4 regions of the Pseudomonas sp. AC355 genome follow, and region 1 is predicted to be linked to each of the others. Evidence: riboswitches for the same ligand, from Rfam matches in the RefSeq annotation. Region 1 holds a riboswitch; each other region holds the start of a gene.

Region 1 (3,977 bases):
TGTCAATGTCGAAGCGTTTGGGCTCTCAGGAAAAAAATTCCTGCCGCGTCTTTACACACGGATGGAAAGGAGTTCCATATTGTCTGCCATGACTCGTCACTTCGCTTCGCAGGGTTTGCGCATGGAGCCGCTTAATGAAGATCATCATATCGTCAGGGGTGGGGCGGTGAAGCTGTTCGTAAGAGTTTATCGGACCGCTGACCCCAATACTCAGGCTATCGATATAGCCAGTCGCGGCGCATTTGATTGTATGGAATGTTATGATGAGTGAATCAAAATTTCTTTTTCAACAAGTGTTCTTTGTAGTGTTGTTACTTCTTCTGGCGGGATGTCGCTCGCATGAATATACGCCGACGGTACCTAGCGTAGAATTCGATAAAGGTAAAAGTCTGGGCAGCTTAGAAGTGCAATATGACTATGCCAAAGACGATGCTCCTACTTTGAGTAGTGCCTTTCGCCGTAATGTGATCGATTCGGATATTGGCGTTGCAGGGACATATATATTTTTGGTGGCCTATCCAACTCTGAAAGTTGATGAAGATTATTCTTCGCTAGATTTAAAAGGTGAGGCGCTGGGGGATGGGGGGTGGCGATTTCTTATTCCCTCTAAGTCGGGCTGGAACGGGCCTCAGGATCTGAACCTGCGTTTTGCCAATGGCGATCTATTTTTATTTCGTTTTCTTAAGGGGCAAAGTTGTTTGAGTGAGTACTCACTCGATACACCGGGCAGAGAGGCGCTTCACATTAAAGTGAGTTTCAAAGAACAAGGTTGTCTGCTGCCGTGTTCGCCTTCGCAAAATGACCCCAATAGATGTTCTCATTTCTGGCGCTGAGCGTTCAGGTTTCCGGTTCTCCGGTGATTGTTCTGTATGCAGCGAATTTTCGTACAGAACTTTAGGGGGCTTGTGGTCTATACAGGTGACTGTGCTCGGCGTCGTACAGCGCCGATGACGAATGCGCCTGGGATTATCTCGAACGGAATGCGTAAGGGCGTGCAGTGCTGCCTCCCAAACGTATGGGCATTACTCGCCAGCGTGGCAAGGTTACCCACAGTCAGAACCTGCCGAATCAGGTTATGGATGAGCAGATTGAGTAGATGGGTAGATGTCCTGGGGGTAATCGCGCCGACCCAGCACAGACCAGCTTCCACTCTTGGTAGGCAGCGGCGTATTGGTCGTGGTTGCGGGCAGCATGAGCGGCACTCGTGTTATGCGGTAGCGTCGCTCATCATGACAGCTGTCAGCGGTCAATCGCGATTGACCGGCCGCTAAGGCCTGCGTAGCCTTCTCGTTTTCGAGGTTCTCCACTCGTGTGGAGCTAAGAGGGAACACGGCAAGCCGTGGCTGCCCCCGCAACTGTAAGCAGCGAGCGCATCGCCAATCGCCACTGGGAAACCGGGAAGGCCGGCTACGCGCCATGACCTGTGAGCCAGGAGACCTGCCTCGATAACGCTTTCGACAACCGGGCGGGGTGATCCGGTGGTGCTTGTGCGACAGCCCCGGCTGGCGCCTGCCATCTCATTGCCCGCTCGCCGTTCATTCAGACGCAGGGCCAATCATGAAAACGCTCGCCAAACTTCCAGTCACCATCGTCACCGGCTTTCTCGGTGCCGGTAAGACCACCTTGCTGCGGCACATGCTGGAAAACGCCGAGGGCCGCCGTATCGCGGTGATCGTCAACGAGTTCGGCGAACTGGGTATCGACGGTGAGATCCTCAAGCAATGCTCCATCGGCTGCACCGAGGAAGAAGCCAACGGCCGTGTCTTCGAACTGGCTAATGGCTGCCTGTGCTGCACCGTGCAGGAAGAGTTCTTCCCGGTGATGCGCGAGCTGGTGGCGCGTCGCGGCGACCTCGACCACATCCTGATCGAAACCAGCGGTCTGGCCTTGCCCAAGCCGTTGGTCCAAGCCTTCAACTGGCCGGAAATTCGCAACGCCTGCACCGTCGATGCGGTGATCACCGTGGTCGACAGCCCGGCAGTGGCTGCCGGCACTTTCGCTGCCTTCCCCGATCAGGTCGACGCCCAGCGCAAGCTCGATCCCAACCTCGATCACGAGTCGCCCCTGCACGAGCTGTTCGCCGACCAACTGGCGAGCGCCGATCTGGTCATCCTCAACAAGGCCGATCTACTCGATGCCGACGCGCTGGCTGCGGTGCGCGCCGAAGTCGGCGAAGAGCTGCCGCCAGCGGTCAAGGTGGTCGAAGCCCATGGGGGTTCGCTGCCGCTCAATGTGCTGCTGGGCCTGAACAGCGAGACAGAGCTGCACATCGAGGGTCGCAAGACTCACCACGACAATGAAGACGAAGACCACGATCACGACGAGTTCGACTCGTTCCACGTGGAACTACCGGAAGCCGATGAAGCCCGCCTGCTGGCCGCGCTGAAGGACGTCGTGGGCAAACATGGCATCCTGCGCATCAAGGGTTTCGTCGCCGTGCCGAACAAACCCATGCGTCTGCTTCTGCAAGGGGTCGGTCTGCGTTTCGACAAGCATTTCGACCGCGCCTGGAAGGCCGATGAGGCGCGGGTTACCCGCCTGATCGTGATCGGCCAGGAGCTCGACCACACGGCCATCGCGGCTGAGCTGAAAGCGGCTCTGGTATAACCATGATCGCCCGCAAGCGGGCGGTGCCTTAGGCGAGAATATGCACCTCCTGCGCACCCAGCCCGGCCAGTCGCTGCCGGCCGACAGCATCGCCGACCTCGGCCAGACCCCCGCCGAGCTGGTGGTGCTGTGCACCGGTGATTCGCACCTGTCGCTGCTGGCCGAGGTCGCTCGCCATCTGCCCGAGGATTATCCCAGCTTGCGGCTGGCCAGCCCGGCGCAGTTGGGCAATAACGCCTCGGTGGATTTCTACGTCGAAAAGGTGCTGCAACACGCCAAGGTCATCGTGATTTCCGTACACGGCGGCGTCAGCTATTGGCGCTATGGCATCCAGCGGCTAGTGGAGCTGGCGGGGCAGGGCAAGACACTGATTCTGGTGCCGGGCTGTGATAACCCCGACCCCGAGCTCACTGCGCTGGGCAACGTGACCGCCGAAGATGCCGAGCGGCTCTGGCAGTACCTGCGCCAGGGCGGTGTGGATAACGCGCGGCAGTTCTTCAACTGCATCGCCGACCGCTATATGGGCCGTGACTATGGCTGGCAGCCTCCCCGAGCGCTGCCGCGGGTTGGCCTGTATCACCCACGCGTGGGCAATGCGTCGCTGCAGGATTGGCGTGCCAGCTGGCAGCCGGACGCACCCGTCGCCGCGCTGCTGTTCTACCGCACCCATGTGCAGGCAGCCAACACCGCTTTCGTCGACACCTTCTGCCAGCGGCTGCAGGCTCAGGGCCTCAATCCGTTGCCCATCGCCGTGGCCAGCCTCAAGGAGGCGGCCTGCCTGGCGCAGGTCGAGGATTGGCTGGACGAAGCCGGCGTGAGCGTGATCCTCAACACCACCGGTTTCGCCCAATCCAACCCGGAGTCTCCCCAGGCAAGGCCGTTCCGTCGCGACGTGCCGGTGCTGCAGGCGCTTTGTGCGCTGGACAGCGAAGAGCAGTGGCAAGGCAACGCTCAGGGTCTCGGCCCCCGCGACCTGGCCATGCATATCGCGCTGCCGGAGCTGGACGGCCGACTGATCACCCGGCCGATCAGTTTCAAGGGCCTGGCCTGGCGTAGCGAGCGCAGCCAGAGCGATGTGGTCTGCTACCGCGCGCACTTGCCGGGCATGGATTTCGTCGCCGAACTGGCGCGGCGTTGGTGCGAACTGCAGCGCACGCCTGCAGCGCAAAAGCGCGTCGCCTTGGTGCTGGCCAACTACCCGACCCGCGACGGCCGCATCGGCAATGGTGTCGGCCTGGACACCCCAGCGGCGGCGCTGAATATTCTCCAGGCCTTGCAGCAGCAGGGTTACCCGGTCGATGCGTTGCCGGACAGCGGCACCGCGCTGATCCACCAGTTGCTCGGCGGCGTCACCAACGATCTCGACAGCC
Region 2 (3,977 bases), 150 kb from region 1:
TGCGCGCGCAGCCACTCGATGCCGATGGAGCCGCAACCGGCACCGACATCCCAGAGCAGTTCGCCGGGCAGCGGCGCCAAGCGCGCCAGGGTGATGGCGCGCACATCGCGCTTGGTCAGTTGTCCGTCATGGCGATAGGCATCGTCCGGCAGGCCCGGCGTGAGCGGCAGGCGCATGGCGTCATCACTGGCCACGCAGTCGATCGCCACCAGATTCAGATCAGCAGATCGAGCCAGCGACCAGCCATCAGCCAGGCCATCGATACGCCGCTCACGCTCACCGCCCAGGTGTTCGAAGACGCTCAGCCGACTGGGGCCGAAGCCACGCTCGCGCAGCAATGCGGCAATGGCCGCCGGGCTCTCGCCATCGTTGCTCAGCACCAGCAGGCGTACGCTGGGATGAATCTGCGCATTGAGCGCTGCCAGCGGACGACCCACCAGCGAGACCAGAGGTGTGCTCTGCAGTGGCCAGCCCAGGCGAGCCGCCGCCAGCGAGCAGGAGGAAGGCGCCGGCAGAATATGCAGCTCCTCGCTCGTCAGCTCGCGGGCCAGGCTGGCACCGACACCGAAGAACATCGGGTCACCGCTGGCCAGCACGCAAACCGGCGTGCCGCGGCGCTCCAACACCGGCGCCAGGGAAAAGGGCTTGGGCCATTCCAGACGTGTGGCACGGATGCAATGCGGCAACAGCGCCAGCTGGCGCTCGCTGCCAAACACCTGTTCGGCCGCCAGCAATGCATGTCGCGCCGCCTTGCCGAGGCCGGGGTAGCCGTCTTCACCAATGCCCACGACGGTTAGCCAGCGTGTCATGCGTTTTTCCTCGTTATCAAAATCGCCCAGATCGTTCCTCACGCTCCGCGTGGGAATGCCGCCCAGGACGACGCTCCGCGTCCGATGCTGCACGCTATCGGACGACGCGGCTTTTCATCCTAGCGAACAAAGCGGGCATAATAGCGCCTCTGTCGGTGTCCGTCGGCTACGTGGTACGTAGGCGCGGGCCTAAGAGGGAACACGAGCAGATCGTTCTGCGGCGTGGCTGCCCCCGCAACTGTTGCAGCGAGCGCATGCGCCAATCGCCACTGGGAAACCGGGAAGGCCGGCCACGCGCCATGACCTGCGAGCCAGGAGACCTGCCGACGGATTCAGTCGCATGTGCCCACACCGGGCGGGGTGTCCCGGTGATAGAAGCTCCTCCTTCTCTGGCCTATCCTCGAACGGATGCCCATGTGACCCGACCCCGGTGATCCGTTGAAACAGGCTTTTTGCATTCCATCCCCTGCTGTTCGCCCCTCGGCCTGTCCGGGGTTGCTGCGTATCGTGCAGGCGAAGGATGGCGGCATCTGCCGGATCAAGCTGGCCTGCGGGCGCCTCGATGCCACCGGAGCCGAGCGCATAGCCCAGGCCGCACAACACCATGCAGGCGGCGTGATCGAAGCCACCAACCGCGCCAACCTGCAGATTCGCGGCATCCACGCCGGCAGTGAAGACGCATTGATCGGCGAGTTGCTGGCCGCCGGCCTCGGCCCGAATTCACCCTCTGCCGACGATGTGCGCAACCTGATGGTCAGCCCGGCGGCCGGCCTCGATCCGGCGGCGCTGGTCGACGTATCACCACTGGCCGCCCGCCTGCTGACGACGCTGGAGAACACCCCACGCCTGCACGCGCTGTCGGCCAAGTTCGCCCTGCTACTCGATGGCGGCGAACGCCTGGCCATGCTCGAACACCCTCACGATATCTGGCTCAGCGCCCTGCCGCTGGATGGCCAGATCGGCTATGCGTTCGGTCTCGCCGGTTGCCCGCCACAAGCGCCTGGCGATGTGCCCGCGCTGGCCGTGGTGCCCGAGGCCCATGCCGATGAGCTGCTGCTGGCGCTGCTCGACCTGTTTCTTGAACTGGCCACGCCCGAGCAGACACGCATGCGCCACCTGCTCGCCACTCACCCTGCTAGCGAACTGCTGCAGCGCCTGGGCGAGCGTCTGGGTGACGTGCTGCTGAGCGCGGATGAGTGGCGACGCCGCCCGGCCGAACCTCAAGCGCATATCGGCATCGGCGCACAGCGCCAGCCTGGCCGGGTATATGTCGGTGGCGTCCCTCCATTGGGCCGGCTCGACGCCGAACAGCTGCTCGGACTCGCCGCCTTGGCTCGACGTCTGGGCGATGGCAGCCTGCGCATGACCCCCTGGCAGAGCGTGTTGCTGCCCAATGTCGCCACAGCCGATGCGCAGGCAGCCCTCCAGGCGCTGGAGGGGCTCGGCTTGCTGGTCGATGCCGATGCGCCGCTAGCCCGCATCATCGCCTGTACCGGCTCAAGCGGCTGCGCCAAGGGCCTGGCCGATACCAAAGCCGATGGATGCCGCATGGCCGAGACGCTGAAGGCTGGCCGCCGCCTGGCCGGCCTCCACCTCAGCGGCTGCAGCCGTTCCTGCGCCGCCGCCCACCGTGCCCCCGTGACCCTGCTGGCGGTAGCCGAAGGCCGCTACGATCTGTTCGCCCGCCAGGCGGACAGCAACGATTTCGGCGCGCCACTGGCCCGCCACCTGACACTTGACGAGGCCAGCGAACTGCTGGCCTCGCTTCCCGATACCTGGAGTTTCACCCGATGACCGATTACATCCGCGATGGTCAGGAGATCTATCGCCATTCCTTCTCCATCATCCGCGCCGAGGCCGACCTGAGCGCCATTCCGGCGGATCTCGAGAAGCTCGCGGTGCGGGTCATCCACGCCTGCGGCATGGTCGATGTGGTGCAGGATCTACGCTTCTCCACGGGTGCCGGTGCGGCCGGTCGCCAGGCCCTGGCCAATGGCGCGGCGATTCTCTGCGATGCGCGCATGGTCGCCGAAGGGGTGACCCGTGCGCGCCTGCAAGCGGCCAACCCGGTGCTCTGCACCCTCAACGATGCTGGCGTGCCTGAGCTGGCCAAGAAGCTGGGCAACACCCGTTCGGCGGTGGCGCTGGAGCACTGGCGCGAGCATCTCGAAGGCTCGGTGGTGGTAATCGGCAACGCACCTACCGCGCTGTTCTATCTGCTCGACATGCTGGCTGCGGGCGCGCCCAAGCCAGCGCTGATTCTCGGCTTCCCGGTGGGCTTCGTGGGCGCGGCGGAGTCCAAGGATCTGCTCGCCAGCACCTTTGCCGAGCATGGCGTGCCCTACGTGATCGTCCAGGGCCGTCGGGGCGGTAGCGCCATGGCCGCCGCCGCGGTCAACGCCCTGGCCACGGAGGTCGAGTGATGAACGGTATGGACCGCCCCGGAAAAGGCCGCCTGCTGGGCCTGGGCGTCGGCCCGGGCGACCCCGAGCTGATCACCCTGAAGGCCCTGCGCCTGCTCAAGTCGTCACCCGTGGTCGGCTACTTCGTGGCCAAGGCCAAGGCCAATGTCGGCCAGGGCGGCAACGCCTTCGGCATCATCGAAGGCCACCTGGACGACAGCCAGCAGCGCCTGCCACTGGTGTATCCGGTAACCACCGAAAAACTCGAACCGCCACTGACTTACGAAGGCGTGATCAGCGACTTCTACGACACCTGTGCGGTGCAGATCGCCGAGCATCTGGATGCTGGTCGCGACGTGGCGGTGATCTGCGAAGGCGACCCGTTTTTCTACGGCTCCTACATGTACCTGCACGACCGCCTGGCCGAGCGCTACGAGGCCCAGGTGATCCCCGGCGTGTGCTCGATGCTCGGCAGCGCGGCGGTGCTCGGCGTGCCGCTGGTGTACCGCAATCAGAGCTTGTCGGTGCTCTCTGGCGTGCTGCCCGAAGACGAGCTGCGCGAGCGCCTGCGCGATGCAGAAGCCGCCGTGGTGATGAAACTGGGGCGCAACTTCGAGAAAGTGCGTCGCGTGCTGCAGGACCTTGGTTTGCACGACCGTGCTCACTACGTGGAACGGGCGACCATGGCCAACCAGCGCATCGTGCCGCTGGACGATGTCGAGCCCATGGCCTCGCCGTATTTTTCAATGATCGTGGTGCCCGGTGA
Region 3 (3,977 bases), 3.4 Mb from region 1:
TTCTCGCCGTCGAGATGCAAGCTGCCGCTCGCCGGCTCGCTGGAACGATAGGCGCAGCGCAACAGGCTGGTCTTGCCGCTGCCGTTGGGGCCGATAAGGCCGACGAACTCGCCTTCACCGATATGCAGATCGATGTCCTGCAACAGCCAGCGTGGCGCACTGCGCCGACTCTCGACGGCCCATGACAGCTTTTCGATACGTAGCCTCGACATGCCCGACTCCTGCTTGTGGCGCACCGGCAAACTACCCGGTGCGCCGGCGTTTAGAAGCTGTAGTCAGCGCTGACGAAGAACGAGCGTGGCTCGCCCAGGTACCACTGCTGGCCATTGTTGCTCGTGGTGGTGGCGTACTGACGGTCGAACAGGTTGTTCAACTGCAGGCCGAGGGTCAGATCCTTCTGCAGATGCCAGTCGAAGTTGGCGTCCACCACGGTGTAACTCGGTACCCTGACGCTGTTGGCGTTGTCGGCGTAGCGGCTGTCCACATAACGGGCGCCGGCACCGACGCTGAAACGCTCGGCAAAGTCCTTGCTCAACCACAGGTTGGCGGAACGACGCGGCACGTTGGTGGGGCGATTGCCCTGGAAATCGTCGCCACCGCTGACGAACTCGTCGTACTCGGCGCGCACCAGTGCCGCATTGGCAGACAGCTGCACGGCATAGGGCAGGCGCAGCTCGAGGGTCGCCTCGATACCATCCGAGGATTGCTGGCCAACCTGCTGCTGGACGGTCGGGTTGGCCGGGTCGGTACTGAGCAGCTTGTTCTTGACGATGTGATAGGCGGCCAGCGTCCACTCGCCACGGTTATCGAAAAACTGCTGTTTGATGCCCACTTCGGTTTGCTTGGCGGTGCTCAGATCCCACTGCTGCTGGCCCGCACTGAGAGTCAGCAGGTTGCCGACGCCTTCGGTGCTGGTGGCGTACTGACCGTACAGCGACAAGTCATCGGTCAGCGCGAACACCAGGCCGGCGCGCCAGTTGTTGCCGGTCAGGCTACGGTCGCTGCGGGTGCCGGCCAGCAGATCATCACGATTCAGGTGTACCTGGTCACGGCGCACACCGGTGACCAGTGCCAGTTGCTCGGTGAGCTGCGTGCGGTTCTCGGCGAACAACGAGAACTGACGCGCCTGATTGGCTTCGCGAGCGCGATACGGGTCATTGCTGATGTAGCTACCACCACCGGACTGGCCGAGTGGCACGCTGTCGCTGAGGGTATTGCCGAAATCATGCTTGCGCACGAAACGGATGGAGTTGTAGTCCACGCCAACCACGGTGCGGCTGTCGAGGCCGAACAGCGAATGCTGCAGGGTGAACGTCTGGCGGTCGCCGATCTGTTCCTGGGTGTGCTTGATGCTGATGAAATCGCTACGCTCGACTAAATCACCCGGCTGCCAGGTGTAGGTTTCAGCGTTGCGCCAGCGCCGCTGGGTCTTGAGGTAGTACAGCTGGTTGCTGGCACTCAGGTTGTCGCTGATCGTCCAGTCGGTCACCAAGCGGGTCGACTGGTCGTTGTACTGCAGCGTGGCGTTCTCGACGTTGTAGTTACGCTCGCGCAGGCTTTCGCGGTAGTGACCATCCACCAACGGCGTGCCGAAATACTGCTGCGGCTCCTGATTACCGTAATCGTGACTGAGGGTGAAGCTCAGGTCGTCGGTCGCCTCCCAGCGCAATGCAGCACTGATGGCCAGGCTCTCGGAATCACCACGGTCGACCCAGCCATTGCTGGCCTGCTGATTGAGATTGAAACGGTAGCTCAGGCGGTCGTTCAGGGAGCCGCCGCTATCGAGTGCCATCTGTTGACGATCATCGGAGCCGTAACCCAGACGCACGCGATTGCGGATCTCGCCCTCGAAAGGCTTCTTCGGCACCACGTTGATCACCGCGCCCGTCGCCCCTTCGCCGTACAGCACCGAGGCCGGGCCACGGAGGATGTCGATACGCTCCACCGACCAGGTATCGACCGGAAAGGTCACGGTGCCGGCGCCGACATAAAGACGGGTGCCGTCATACAGCTGCATGGTCGAGCTGTGCCCGGTAAAACCCCGGGCGGACAACGCGGTGCCGCCATTGCCGGGCGTGCCCATGAAGGTGATGCCAGGTGAACGGGTGACGGCCTCCTGGACGGTGGCGTTGTTGCGCTTCTGGATCTGCTCGGCGCCAATGCTGCTGACGCTGGCGGGCGTTTCCAGTGGCGTCAGATTCAGGCGCGAGCCGGTCGTTGCCAGCGTATGCAGATCAGGCGGCGACGACTCATCGGCCGTGCCGGTGATCGCCGTCGAGGGCAAGGCTATTGAAGCGTTCGACTCGGCGGCCTGAGCCGGCAAGGCGAACAGCACGCAGGGCACTAGGCCCATGCGCAGGGATTTGCCCGACAGGGCATCGAACAGGGAATATCGGGACATGTCGTTCCACTCGAAACAGGAATGAATGAATCCCGGAGGGAACAACGCATAGGGAATCGCAGGCGCACGAAGCCCACGGAAACCGGCCTGCGCCCGCCCACCGCGGGTTTGCCAAACAGAAGTTTCGGGCCGGTCTCCGGGCTCACGAGGGTCATGAAGCATTCACCTTCCCATGCCGTGGCACAGTGGTTAATCGAATGCTTCGCTCGCATACCGTTGCGGGGGCAGCGCCGGACTGATCATTTTGGAGGTGACCTCTCAATGACGAACCGGCTTCCCGTTTCACCCCATGCACGGCGGCATGGGACACCTGAAACTGGCGCGCATCTGACCATCGAAGCGTCGAGCCGTCAATCATCGCCATGCAGCGGCCTCGATCCATGCACCATGGCATCGCCGGCTGGGATAACATCGCCCGACCCCGGATTGGCCAGGAAACACAGGATGCAGCGAGACGATGATCGAGCGACCGGCAGGCGCTCCGCTACCGCCCCAGGCAAGCCGCCGACGCTGGCGGATGTGGCCAAGGTCGCAGGCGTTTCGCCGATCACCGTGTCGCGCACGCTCAACCAGCCGGAGATCGTCCGCCCGGAACTGCGCGAAAAGGTCTTTCGTGCCGTGCACAAGACCGGCTACGTGCCGGCCATGCTCACCGGCGTGGCCGAGCAGCGCAGCCGGCTGATTTCCCTGCTGGTGCCGACGATTGCCAATTCGATCTTCTCGGACACGGTGCAGGCGCTGATCGACACCCTCACCGAAGCCGGCCACGAGACGCTGATCGGCCTGACCAACTACAGCGCCGAACGCGAAGAGCAGCTACTCGACGCCATCTTGCGGCGGCGCCCCGATGGCATCGTACTGACCGGCACCCTACACACCAAAGCCAGCCGCACGCGCCTGTCGCGCTCGGGCATTCCGATCGTCGAGTCCTGGGATCTCGCGCCGCGGCCGCTGGACATGTTGGTGGGCTTTTCCCACGAAGCGGTCGGCGTGGCCACCGCGCGCTACCTGATGGGCAAGGGCTATCGGCGCTTCGCCGTGGTGACCCTGGATGACCCACGCGGCCACCGACGCTGCGAAAGCCTGATCAGCGAACTGGCGAGCCAGGGGATTACCGAGGTGCCGCGCGTGGTGTTGCCGCCACCGGCAACGGTGAACCTCGGCCGTGAGGGCCTGCAGCGTCTGTTAGCAGGTCGCGAGCGCCCGAATGTACTGGTGTGCAGTTCCGACACCCTGGCCCACGGCGTGCTGGAAGAAGCCACCGAACTGGGCATTCGCGTGCCGCAGGATCTGGCGGTGATGGGCTTTGGCGACCTGAGCAGCGCCGCTCACCTGCACCCGGCCCTCTCCACCGTGTGCATCAACGGCGCGGACATCGGCGTGCAGGCGGCCCGCGCGCTGGTGCAACGCCTCGATCATCCCCACGAAGAACCAGTGAAAGTGCGCATCGATACCGGTTTCAGGATCATCGAACGGCAGAGCGCATAGCCCGCTCGGCACTTGACGATGCCACCCCCGCGCACTTCAACGCCAAGGTGCGAACCAACCCAAACCGTCTTCAGTGAGGCCTCTCGGG
Region 4 (3,977 bases), 3.1 Mb from region 1:
TGCGGTGGTGTGCTGCGCCCGCCGGTGACGCTTTTCGGTGAGATGCTGCCGGAGGAGGCCGTCGGTCGTCTGTATACGCAGTTGGAGAAAGGGTTCGATCTGGTGATCAGCGTCGGCACCAGCGCAAGCTTCCCTTATATAGTCGAGCCGCTGCTGCGCACTCGCCAGTCTGGTGGGGTGACGGTGGAGGTCAATTTGTCGCAAAGCGAGGTTAGCGATCTGGTTGACTTCAGGCTGGAAGAAAGGGCCTTAGATGTTTTTCCGGAACTACTGAGTCACATTAATCGTCATAGAATTTGCATATGGCCCCGTTAGAGGGCATAGTCGCGGCTGTTCATTTTTCATGCCACGGTCGTGCCCATGCGCAAAAGCTTCGCACCCCTCGTGCCTCTCGCACTGACGATGGTTCTCGCCGCCTGCGCTAACCATGCTCCGCAATCCCATAACGATGCCCCAGCCCAGGCTTCTTTGCCTGCCCGGCCGGTAGTCGCAGCGCCTGTTCTGGATCGGATCGATGTCGTTGAAGACGATGCAGCCGCTGATTTTGCCGGCCACGCACCGTACGAGCTGCCACAGCTTGCAGACAGTGTTCTCGAAAAAGGCCTCTCGCTGATCGGTACCCGCTACCGGTTCGGGGGCAGCTCGGTGAAAACCGGTTTCGATTGCAGCGGTTTTATTGGTTACCTGTTCCGTGAAGAGCTTGGCATGGAGCTGCCGCGCTCGACGCGCGACATGATCAACATCGACGCGCCGCTGGTCGAGCGCAAGGCGCTGGAGCCCGGTGATCTGGTGTTCTTCAGCACGGCAGGTCGTGGCCGCGTCAGCCATGCCGGTATCTATCTGGGCGATGATCAGTTCATCCATTCCTCCAGCAGCCGCAGCGGTGGCGTGAGGATCGATAGCCTGGATGACCGCTACTGGAAACGTACCTTCATCGAAGCCAAGCGTGTCCTGGCGATGGCGCCGACCGAGCACCTGGCGTCTCAGCATTGAGGTGGTAAATGTCCGATCTGCACAGATCGGGCAACATCTTGATAGTTTTCAAGCGGCTGCAGCATAAAGCTAAAGCTTGCACTGCAGTTGTGAACGGAGCAGAGTAGGGCGCATTCAGGCTCCGGGATCGTCCGTCCATGACTGCCACCATTCGCATCGCCCTCTTGCTGCTCACAGCACTGCTCAGTGCGTGCTCCAGTCGTGCACCCGTACCTGCTCCGCAACCCGTTGTCGTAGCACCTGTACCTGGTAATTATCAGGGGGGCGCTGACGATGTACTGTTTCGTGCATTGGGCCTTGTCGGCACGCCTTACCGCTACGGCGGCAATACCCCAGCCAGCGGTTTCGATTGCAGCGGCTTGATCGGTTACGTCTACCGTGATGCGGCGGGCATCCAGTTGCCGCGGTCGACGCGCGAACTGATCAGCATGCGCGCGCCGACCGTAGGGCGTGATGCCCTGCGCAGTGGTGATCTGGTGTTCTTTGCCACCAGTGGCGGCCGCCAGGTTAGCCATGCTGGCATCTACGTCGGCGAAGGACGCTTCGTGCATGCACCGTCCTCGGGCGGCACCGTGCGCTTGGACAGCCTCGCCAACAGCTACTGGCAGCGTACCTATATCGAAGCGAAGCGGGTTTTTCCGGTCGAGTTGGCTAGTCATCCCTGAGTCTTCGATTGACGCTGAGGCGGCCAATCCTTACCCTTCGCCGCTTGCTTCAGGTGTCCTCGGTTTTGGCCGAGGGTGAAACTGGGAAGTCGGTGCGCCGCTGCTCCAGCAAGCAGGCAATGCCGACGCTGCCCCCGCAACGGTAAACGAGCCAAGCCACGCTTTCAGCCACTGTATCGCCGATACGGGAAGGCTGCGTCGGTGGCCGCATTCTGATGAACGCGGCGCTCGCAAGCCCGGAGACCGGCCTGTCGCTTTTTCCAGAGTTGCGCGGTGGGCGCGGCCGGTGCGTGATCGATCCGGTCAGCTCCTGCCTACTCCTGTGTGATTCCTTTATCGTCCGGCATGAACCCGGTTTCCTGCCCGAGCGCTTCACCTGCGTGCGCCGATTGGCCCTGCGCTGAGGAGATCCCATGAGCGAATCGACCCCATCCCCAAGCCGAGAATCAGCAGAGCGCGACGCGCGGCACAACGCCCGTATGGCTCGCAAGAAAGCCCTGATGGACGAGAAGATCGCCCAGGCTCAGGACGAGTATGGCCTGTTGCTGGTGCACAGCGGCAATGGCAAGGGCAAGAGTAGCTCCGCGTTCGGCATGGTTGCCCGGGCGCTGGGACATGGTCTCAAGGTCGGCGTGGTGCAGTTCATCAAGGGCGGCATGGCCACCGGCGAAGAGCATTTCTTCCGCCGCTTTCCCGATGAGGTCAGCTATCACGTGATGGGCGAGGGCTACACCTGGGATACCCAGAATCGGCAGCGCGATATCGAGAAAGCCGTGCAGGCCTGGGAGGTCGCCCGGCAACTGCTGAACGACCCGCAGATCGCCTTGGTGGTGCTGGATGAATTGAACATCGCCCTCAAGCACGGTTATCTGGATGTGGACGTGGTGCTGCGTGATATCGAATCGCGCCCCGAGCTTCAGCACGTTGTCGCGACCGGCCGTGGCGCGCCGCCAGCGCTGCTTGAAGCAGCCGATACCGTCACCGAGATGACGCTCGTCAAGCATGCCTTCAAGTCTGGCGTAAAAGCACAAAAAGGCGTGGAGTTTTGATCGTTACAGCGTCTGCATCCGATGCGGGTGAGCGCACGCCGCGTCACTGTCCTGCACTGTTGATCGCGGCTCCAGCCTCGGGGCAGGGTAAAACCACCGTCACTGCGGCCCTGGCACGCCTGCACACCCGGCAGGGGAAGCGGGTGCGGGTGTTCAAGTGCGGGCCTGATTTTCTCGACCCGATGATCCTCTCCCGTGCCAGTGGCAATCCGGTCTATCAGCTGGACTTGTGGATGGTCGGCGAGGACGAGAGCCGTCGCTTGTTGTGGGAGGCTGCTGGCGAGGCCGATCTGATTCTCATCGAAGGCGTGATGGGCCTGTTCGACGGCTCGCCATCCGCCGCCGACCTCGCGCGCCGATTTGGCGTACCAGTGTTGGGCGTGATCGATGGCTCCGCCATGGCCCAGACCTTCGGCGCACTGGCCGTCGGTCTTGCTAGCTATCAGCCGGATCTGCCGTTCTCCGGCGTGCTTGGCAACCGCGTCAATCCCGGGCGTCACAACGATCTGATCCGCGATAGCCTGCCGGCTTCGATCCGCTGGTACGGCTCGCTGCCGCGCAGCGCCGCCATTGAATTGCCGAGCCGCCACCTGGGCCTGGTGCAGGCAGCCGAGCTCGCCGACCTCGATGTGCGCCTGGATACCGCTGCCGATGCGCTGGCTCAGACCGCGACGGTAACCCTGCCGCCACCTGTGACCTTCGCCGCCCCGCCGATTGCAGCGCCGTTGCCGCTGCTGGAGGGCGTACGCATCGGCGTAGCCCGCGATGCATCCTTCGCGTTCACCTATCAGGCCAACCTCGATCTGCTGGAGCGGATGGGCGCGACCCTGACGTTCTTCAGCCCGCTGACCGATGAAAGCCTGCCCGAGGTGGACAGCCTTTATCTGCCCGGTGGTTATCCCGAGCTGAATCTGCAGGCGCTGGCCGCGAACCGTTCGATGATCGAGGCCATCACCGCTCATCAGCAAGCCGGCAAGCCTATCCTCGCCGAGTGCGGTGGCATGCTTTACCTGCTCGACTCGCTGAGCGACGTGGCAGGCGAACGGGCGGAGTTAGCAGGGTTGGTGCCTGGCCATGCACAGATGCAGAAGCGCCTGGTCGCCCTCGCGCTGCAGGCCGTAACGCTGCCTGAGGGGCTGTTGCGGGGTCACAGCTACCACCATTCGCGGCTCGAGTCCGAGTTGGAGCCACTGGCTCGTGGCGAGTGCCCCAATGACAAACCGGTCAGCGAAGCAGTGTTCCGTCTCGGTCGGCTTACCGCGTCCTATAT

What was found. Region 1 has a riboswitch for cobalamin ahead of cobW (cobalamin biosynthesis protein CobW). Riboswitches for the same ligand answer to the same signal wherever they lie in the genome.
Region 2: linked by a shared signal. The riboswitch ahead of cobG (precorrin-3B synthase) and the one ahead of cobW (cobalamin biosynthesis protein CobW) in region 1 are both predicted to bind cobalamin.
Region 3: linked by a shared signal. The riboswitch ahead of ACZ0AI_RS01995 (TonB-dependent receptor) and the one ahead of cobW (cobalamin biosynthesis protein CobW) in region 1 are both predicted to bind cobalamin.
Region 4: linked by a shared signal. The riboswitch ahead of cobO (cob(I)yrinic acid a,c-diamide adenosyltransferase) and the one ahead of cobW (cobalamin biosynthesis protein CobW) in region 1 are both predicted to bind cobalamin.

The regions. Positions count from the first base shown of each region.
Region 1 is NZ_OZ409843.1:3,820,940-3,824,916, forward strand. Features, by position in the region: gene ACZ0AI_RS17920 (hypothetical protein) at 1-271, shown strand, start outside; gene ACZ0AI_RS17925 (hypothetical protein) at 264-833, shown strand; cobalamin riboswitch at 1,280-1,459, shown strand; gene cobW (cobalamin biosynthesis protein CobW) at 1,558-2,607, shown strand; gene cobN (cobaltochelatase subunit CobN) at 2,648-3,977, shown strand, end outside.
Region 2 is NZ_OZ409843.1:3,668,311-3,672,287, forward strand. Features, by position in the region: gene cbiE (precorrin-6y C5,15-methyltransferase (decarboxylating) subunit CbiE) at 1-809, opposite strand, end outside; cobalamin riboswitch at 946-1,151, shown strand; gene cobG (precorrin-3B synthase) at 1,248-2,603, shown strand; gene ACZ0AI_RS17295 (precorrin-8X methylmutase) at 2,600-3,232, shown strand; gene ACZ0AI_RS17300 (precorrin-2 C(20)-methyltransferase) at 3,241-3,977, shown strand, end outside.
Region 3 is NZ_OZ409843.1:406,982-410,958, reverse strand. Features, by position in the region: gene ACZ0AI_RS02000 (ABC transporter ATP-binding protein) at 1-212, opposite strand, end outside; gene ACZ0AI_RS01995 (TonB-dependent receptor) at 263-2,401, opposite strand; cobalamin riboswitch at 2,512-2,730, opposite strand; gene ACZ0AI_RS01990 (LacI family DNA-binding transcriptional regulator) at 2,846-3,889, shown strand; gene otnI (2-oxo-tetronate isomerase) at 3,926-3,977, opposite strand, start outside.
Region 4 is NZ_OZ409843.1:681,987-685,963, forward strand. Features, by position in the region: gene ACZ0AI_RS03250 (NAD-dependent deacylase) at 1-315, shown strand, start outside; gene ACZ0AI_RS03255 (C40 family peptidase) at 361-993, shown strand; gene ACZ0AI_RS03260 (C40 family peptidase) at 1,131-1,658, shown strand; cobalamin riboswitch at 1,693-1,924, shown strand; gene cobO (cob(I)yrinic acid a,c-diamide adenosyltransferase) at 2,072-2,707, shown strand; gene ACZ0AI_RS03270 (cobyrinate a,c-diamide synthase) at 2,707-3,977, shown strand, end outside.